2 regions of the Paenibacillus naphthalenovorans genome follow, and region 1 is predicted to be linked to the other one. Evidence: a T-box and tRNA genes for the amino acid it is inferred to sense, from the RefSeq annotation. Region 1 holds a T-box; the other holds one or more tRNA genes.
The links. The T-box of region 1 lies ahead of leuS (leucine--tRNA ligase). A T-box ahead of a tRNA ligase gene usually reads a tRNA of that ligase, here a tRNA-Leu.
Positions count from the first base shown of each region.

Region 2: it encodes a tRNA-Leu, which carries the amino acid that the T-box ahead of leuS (leucine--tRNA ligase) is inferred to sense. The anticodon was not compared.

Region 1 covers NZ_CP013652.1:882,453-885,865, forward strand. Annotated here, with positions in the region: gene IJ22_RS04255 (CvfB family protein) at 1-153, shown strand, start outside; gene IJ22_RS04260 (class I SAM-dependent DNA methyltransferase) at 229-1,023, shown strand; T-box leader at 1,331-1,577, shown strand; gene leuS (leucine--tRNA ligase) at 1,632-3,413, shown strand, end outside.
Region 2 covers NZ_CP013652.1:680,638-684,050, reverse strand. Annotated here, with positions in the region: gene IJ22_RS03335 (2-methylaconitate cis-trans isomerase PrpF family protein) at 124-1,293, shown strand; tRNA gene IJ22_RS03330 (tRNA-Leu) at 1,408-1,491, opposite strand; gene IJ22_RS03325 (hypothetical protein) at 1,744-1,965, opposite strand; gene IJ22_RS03320 (hypothetical protein) at 2,212-2,439, opposite strand; gene IJ22_RS26225 (hypothetical protein) at 2,504-2,647, opposite strand; gene IJ22_RS03315 (substrate-binding domain-containing protein) at 2,891-3,413, shown strand, end outside.

The DNA of each region.
Region 1 (3,413 bases):
GAAACGCCTGCCGATCTGATCAGTCAGCGTTTTGGCATAAGCAAATCGGCATTCAAACGCGCCATCGGCAAGCTGATGAAAGAAGGCTTGGTTTATCAGGAAGGCAGCTGGACTTACCTGAAGCAGGATCCGACAGAGCCGGTTACCCAGTGAAGAAGCGCTGAGGTGCCGGTTTTTTCTTGCGCCGGGAGGATACTGATGATGCATTAAGACAAGGAGGTTTGCCGTGTGGCTTATGAGCGGTTCTCGTATATTTACGACCGTCTGATGGAGGATATGCCCTATGAGGAATGGATGCGGTTTGCCGGACAATGCTGGGACAAGTATGGTGTTCCCCGGACCGTCGTCGACCTTGGCTGCGGCACGGGAGCCTTGGCGATACCGCTTGCGCAGCAGGGCTTCGAAGTGATCGGCATCGACCTCTCGGAAGATATGCTCGCGGTCGCTCAGCAAAAGGCGGACAGCGTGCATCGGCATTCACCGTTCCCTGCCGGAGGCGGGCTGATGCTGCTGCAGCAGGATTTGCGCGATTGGGAGCTGGACCGTCCTGTGGATGCGGTCATCTCGTTTTGCGACTGCTTCAACTATTTGCTGGAGGAAGAGGATGTCGTGCTGGCGATCCGGCAAGCCTATGCGGGGTTGAAGCCGGGCGGTGTATTTCTGTTTGACATGCACACCCCTTATCAGCTGCAATCGTATGCCGAATCGCAGCCCTTTACTCTGAACGAAGAGGACATTGCGTATATATGGACATGCGATTTTGACCCGGGACGCTGTGAGATCGAGCATGCGCTAACGATTTTCGTCAGAGAAGGAGAAATGCTCGAAACGGGATCCGACGATGCGGTGACAGAACGCTTTCATCGGGTGGAGGAGCTGCATTTGCAGCGTGCTTATTCTCTGGATTGGCTTGGGGAGAAGCTGCGTGAAGCCGGTTTCCGGGAAACGGCCTGCTACGGGGATTTTACGTGGGAGCCACCTACGGAAAATACGCAGAGGGTGTTTTTTGTGGCGGTAAAATAGGCTGACCCTGTTCGAGGCCGGAAACAGGCGGGGGATGACGAGCCGGACTATTTTTCGATCAACCGCAAAATCAGCTGCACAGCGCTCAAAATCATGCCCCAGAGCGGCAGCGACAAGATCAAACCGTTCAGTAATCCTCGCATCGGCGGCAACCTCCAGCACACACTTTTTATACAGTATGTACAAAAAGTCTTTCTGGAATCCCCGGCAAAGAGGACTATCGTGCCGGAAGGGCGATTTCTTTCGATGGCGTCCTGCTTGACACACAGGAACGGTTTTACATATAATGAAATTTAATTGGATCGTTTGCAAGGCTATGACAGAAAGCAGTAGCTGTACGCCGTATTTCAGAGAGCCGATGGTTGGTGGGAATCGGTTGTGGTCGCAGCGAACTCGTTCTGGAGCCAGAAGGTGAAGGGAAGGATCGTCGGAAGAAGGGTCCGAGACCTAGCCGGATCGTATTCCCCGCGTTAAGGGGCTGGAGTGGACAGGGGCAAAGCATGCCGGCTGTCAACTAGGGTGGTACCACGGGAAGCAAAGCTCTCGTCCCTAGCTAAGGCTAGAGGCGAGGGCTTTTTTGTTTTTATTCGAAGGAGGCATAAAGCAACATGGCACAGGAAGTCAAAGAACAGCAAGGATATAACCCGCAGGCGATTGAACCGAAGTGGCAGCGCTATTGGGAAGAGAACAAAACGTTCAAGGTGCTGGACGACGATAGCAAGCCCAAATTTTACGCCCTGGATATGTTTCCGTATCCTTCCGGCGCGGGACTGCACGTAGGCCACCCGGAAGGGTACACGGCCACCGATATTGTGTCCCGGTACAAAAGAATGCGCGGCTACAACGTACTGCATCCGATGGGGTGGGATGCGTTCGGTCTTCCGGCGGAGCAGCATGCACTCGATACAGGGGAGCATCCGCGCGACATTACGATCAAGAATATCAATAATTTCCGCAGACAAATCAAATCGCTCGGCTTCTCGTACGACTGGGACCGCGAATTCAGCACAACCGATCCCGATTACTACAAGTGGACGCAGTGGATTTTTATCCAGCTTTATAAAAAAGGTCTCGCCTATGTCGACGAGGTCCCGGTCAACTGGTGTCCCGCGCTGGGAACGGTCCTCGCCAACGAAGAGGTGATCGACGGCAAAAGCGAACGCGGAGGCCATCCCGTCATTCGCAAGCCGATGCGTCAGTGGGTGCTGAAGATTACCGAGTACGCAGAACGCCTGCTGGAGGATCTGGAGGAACTCGATTGGTCTGAAAGCATCAAGGACATGCAGCGCAACTGGATCGGTAAATCCAAAGGAGCGGAAGTGACGTTCGCTATCGACGGGCATGAGGGTGACAGCCTGAAGGTGTTCACGACTCGTCCGGATACGCTGTTCGGAGCGACATACTGCGTTTTGGCGCCGGAGCACGAGCTGGTGAATCGGATCGTGACGGAGGGACAAGCCTCGGCGGTGAAGGAATATCAAGAGCGTGCCGCCCGCAAGAGCGACCTGGAGCGTACGGATTTGGCCAAGGAGAAAACCGGAGTCTTTACCGGAGCCTATGCCGTCAATCCGGTGAACGGCAGCAAGGTGCCGATCTGGATCGCCGATTATGTACTGGCGGGCTACGGAACGGGAGCCATTATGGCGGTGCCGGGACATGACCAACGGGACTGGGAGTTCGCCAAACAGTATGATCTTCCGATAATTGAAGTGGTGCAGGGCGGGGATCTGTCCAAAGAGGCTTATTCCGGCGACGGTCCGCATGTGAACTCCGGCTTCCTGGACGGGCTCAACAACGAACAGGCCATCGGAGCCATGATTCAGTGGCTTGAGGATAACGGCAAAGGCCAGGGCAAAGTGACCTATCGTCTGCGCGACTGGCTGTTCAGCCGCCAGCGTTATTGGGGCGAGCCTATTCCGATCCTTCATCTGGAAGACGGGACGATGAAAACCGTGCCGGAGGATCAGCTGCCGCTGCTGCTGCCGGAGGTCGACGAAATCAAGCCGTCCGGCACAGGAGAATCGCCGCTGGCGAACGTAACCGAGTGGGTCAATACCATCGATCCGGAGACCGGCATGAAGGCCCGCCGCGAGACGAACACGATGCCGCAATGGGCGGGCAGCTGCTGGTATTACCTGCGTTTTATCGATCCTAAGAACGATAAGGAAATTTGCTCTCCGGAGCTGCAGCGCAAGTGGCTGCCGGTCGATCTGTACATCGGGGGCGCGGAGCATGCTGTGCTCCATCTGCTGTACGCGCGCTTCTGGCACAAGGTGCTGTACGATCTCGGCGTAGTGAATACGAAGGAACCGTTCCACAAGCTGGTCAATCAAGGGATGATCCTCGGCGAGAACAATGAGAAAATGAGCAAGTCCCGCGGGAACGTCATC
Region 2 (3,413 bases), 200 kb from region 1:
CGTTAGAAATCAACCTTTTCTATTATAATATATAGAATTTTAATATTATATTTATTTCTTCTCGTAAGTTACATTTAAAAATACAAAAACTAACTTTCTCCAATAAATCAAGGAGTGACGCGCATGTTCGATTTCGGAAAATTAGTAAAAGTACCGACAACTATCATGCGGGGAGGAACCAGCAAAGGGCTTATATTGCGCAAGGTTGACCTTCCTTCCGATCCGCAATTGCGGGATCACATGATACTCCGGTTGTTCGGCAGCCCGGACAGCAATCAAATCGACGGCCTGGGAGGCGGCACCAGCTTGACCAGCAAGCTGGCATTGGTTGGCCCGCCTTCAAGATCAGGTGCCCATATCGATTATACCTTCGGTCAAGTCAGTCTGGAGAAAAACGTCATCGATTATAAGGTAACCTGCGGTAATCTGATCACCGCCGTAGGACTTTATGCGGCAGAAGAAGGCTATGTGGCATTAACGGAGCCCGTTACCGAGGTCCGCATTTATAACACCAACATCAATAAGATCATCGTAGCTGAAATTCCGGTTGAGAATGGACAAATAAAGTATGAAGGGGATTTTTCCATTGCAGGCGTACCGGGAGTCGCTTCGAAAATCATGCTGAATTTTCTTGATTCCGGGGGAACGTTCACGGGAAAGACTTTGCCAACCGGTTCTCCGGTCGATACAGTTTGGCTTCAGGATGGACGACGATTTGAAATCAGTTTCGTCGACTGCTCCAATCCGGTGGTATTCGTCAGAGCGCACGATGTAGGGGCAAAAGGGACTGAACTTCACCAAGAAATCAACGGCAACAAGGAATTGTTGGATACATTGGAGCAAATTCGGGTACAGGCAGGAATCAAGACAGGTTTAATTCGACCGGATGAAATCGTCCATCCATCGACACATGCCTTGCCCAAGATAGCCATGGTCGCTGCCCCGGCAGATTATATCACTTCATCGAACCAAATGGTTCCGGCTGGAGATACGGATATTCTTTCCCGGTATCTTGCCATGGGTACGCTTCATAAAGCCCATGCGGTAAGCGGCGCCATGGCTTTGGCAGCGGCTTGTCAAATCCCGGGGAGTATTCCTAATCAATTAACGACTTCCAGCGGCTCCGGAGTACGGGTAGGTCATCCCTCCGGAATCCTGTATGTAGAAGCCAAGGTTGAACAACATAAATCCTCCTGGAGCGTAGAACGGGCGGCATGCGGAAGAACCGCGAGAAGATTAATGGACGGATATGCCTATATCCCTTATTCCGTGCTGGCAGCGCATGATAGATGAGTCCACGAGCAATATATTTCTTATTACAGGGCTTCCAGGCCCCGTTATTTCATGCAAAAAAATCAAGGGCTTGAACCCCAGAGGCTCAAACCCTTGATTATTCGTTTCTTTTGATGCGGACGAGAGGACTCGAACCTCCACGGTTGTTACACCACTAGAACCTGAATCTAGCGCGTCTGCCAATTCCGCCACGACCGCAAATTTATTTCTCCGGGAAAGTCTATCAAAGCACTTCTTCCAAGGAGACAAGAAGTATAATACCATCGTTCAAAAGGGAAGTCAAGCATTTGTGTCCCCTTTTTTTCTAAATCTATATGATGCCATTCGTATGTTTACCGAGGCCATTAAAGCCGAAGCTTCTTCCAACCCCCTGTGCCGTCAAGTGAAGTCGTTCTGATCGCAACACCCGGTTTGCTGCTGCTCACCGCGTTACCTATACTGCGCCGTCGGCTAGCCCTCCCTGTATGCGCGGAGCGCCTGCTGTGCCCAAGCTTCAAGCGCTTCCGGCGTCTCCTGCCGGGGAGCTGCGAACAAATGGGCCGCGTGGCCGGGACTCGTGAAATCCCGCATCAGGACCTCTCCCTCGACCCCTTCGCCGCTCTTGCGAATTTTGAGAACATAATGCTCCTCCAAAAAAATATACTCCTCCTGCATCCCCCCGCTTTCCTGCATTGGTTATCACTCCTTGATCTGCGCCGGTTCTTTATAACCTATGGTGCCCCAAGCGCGGTCACCTCATACGTCGGTTGTTGTACCCGTCACCGTCATATCGCTTTCTTCCAGCCGAAAATTCAACTCCTGGAATGCAGCCGCTTTTGCTTTTGCAGCTTAACCGCGTTTACCCAAGCGGCTGCGCAATCCGGAACGAAAGCCGGCCAGCGGGAACGAAGGTACCGCATATCGGGCTTTTTTCGGCCATTATTCTTCCTCTATCGAGAACAAGGAAACCCTGGGTTCGGAAAACGGCTGATAGTGATAGCGCCGGTCCAGCTTGACCAACCGGCGGTTCGGTTTACGAATCATCACCGTGTTGTCGTCCCATGCGACTACAATGCCTTTGACATCGTTTGCGCTGTCCGCATCACGGACAACTCTCAACAGGGTACTCTCTAATCTATAAATATCCAGCTGTTCATCCGAAATCACGGATAACCCTCCTTTGGTTTAAGATTACCCCATCCAGGGGCTGCCATAAACCTGCTCAATCAGACTACGCGGGAGACACCGGCTTCAGGCCGGCAGTCGCTCTTCTTCCCACAATCGTGCGATGATAAATCGCGACAATGACAATGGCCGGCCCATCTTCCGCCATACTGCGCGGCGCGATGTCCAACGCTTGGCGGTGGGTCCGCAAGTTCGGCGTCTCCCTTTGGAGCAGTCGGAATGTTGTCTTGATTGTACCGCGCACTGCCCGCACCTGACAACCTTCGGGAGGGGTATGGCGCGAATTTCCATTTTCGTCGATTCCGAACTGACAAGTCCGATTCGCGGTCGCGCTTGGCGATTCCGATTTTAGCTCCCTTCAGACACGCCGGCGGGACAAGCGATCATTGCCAACGCGGAGGAGGTTCTCGGTCACATCGAAGACCTGAAGCGCTTGTCGCAAGGCAGCCATTCGACGCTTCACCAAGAGCTCAGAGTGGCGGCGCTGTCCGGATTCATGCCCATCCTTGTGAAAACCATCGTTGAATTAAAAAAGGTGGCGCCGAACATCCAAACGAGTATCATCGAGATGGCTTCGCAGGATGTCGTCAACGAAATTCAAAACGATCGTCTGGATATCGGGTTAATCGTTTATTCCGGACGCGTGATGAACGCGGCCAAGGGACTTCTGTTTGAGCCTATGCTTCCGGGGGAATTCGTATTGGTGACCGGCAGGACGTCTCCGCTTGCGTCATTACGGAGCATCAAGCCGGATGTCCTGCTGCAGCATCCCATGGTTCTTTATCACGATAATTACCTGTTGCAGTTCAAGGATCGCCTGATGGCCGAATACGGCCGAATAAATTTGCTGTTCGTTTCCAATAATTTGGATGCGCTCGATCAGGCCATGATCGAGGAGCATGCGGTTGCGATCGGACTCGATTTTTCCCTTGGGCAGGACCCGCTGGTTGATAACG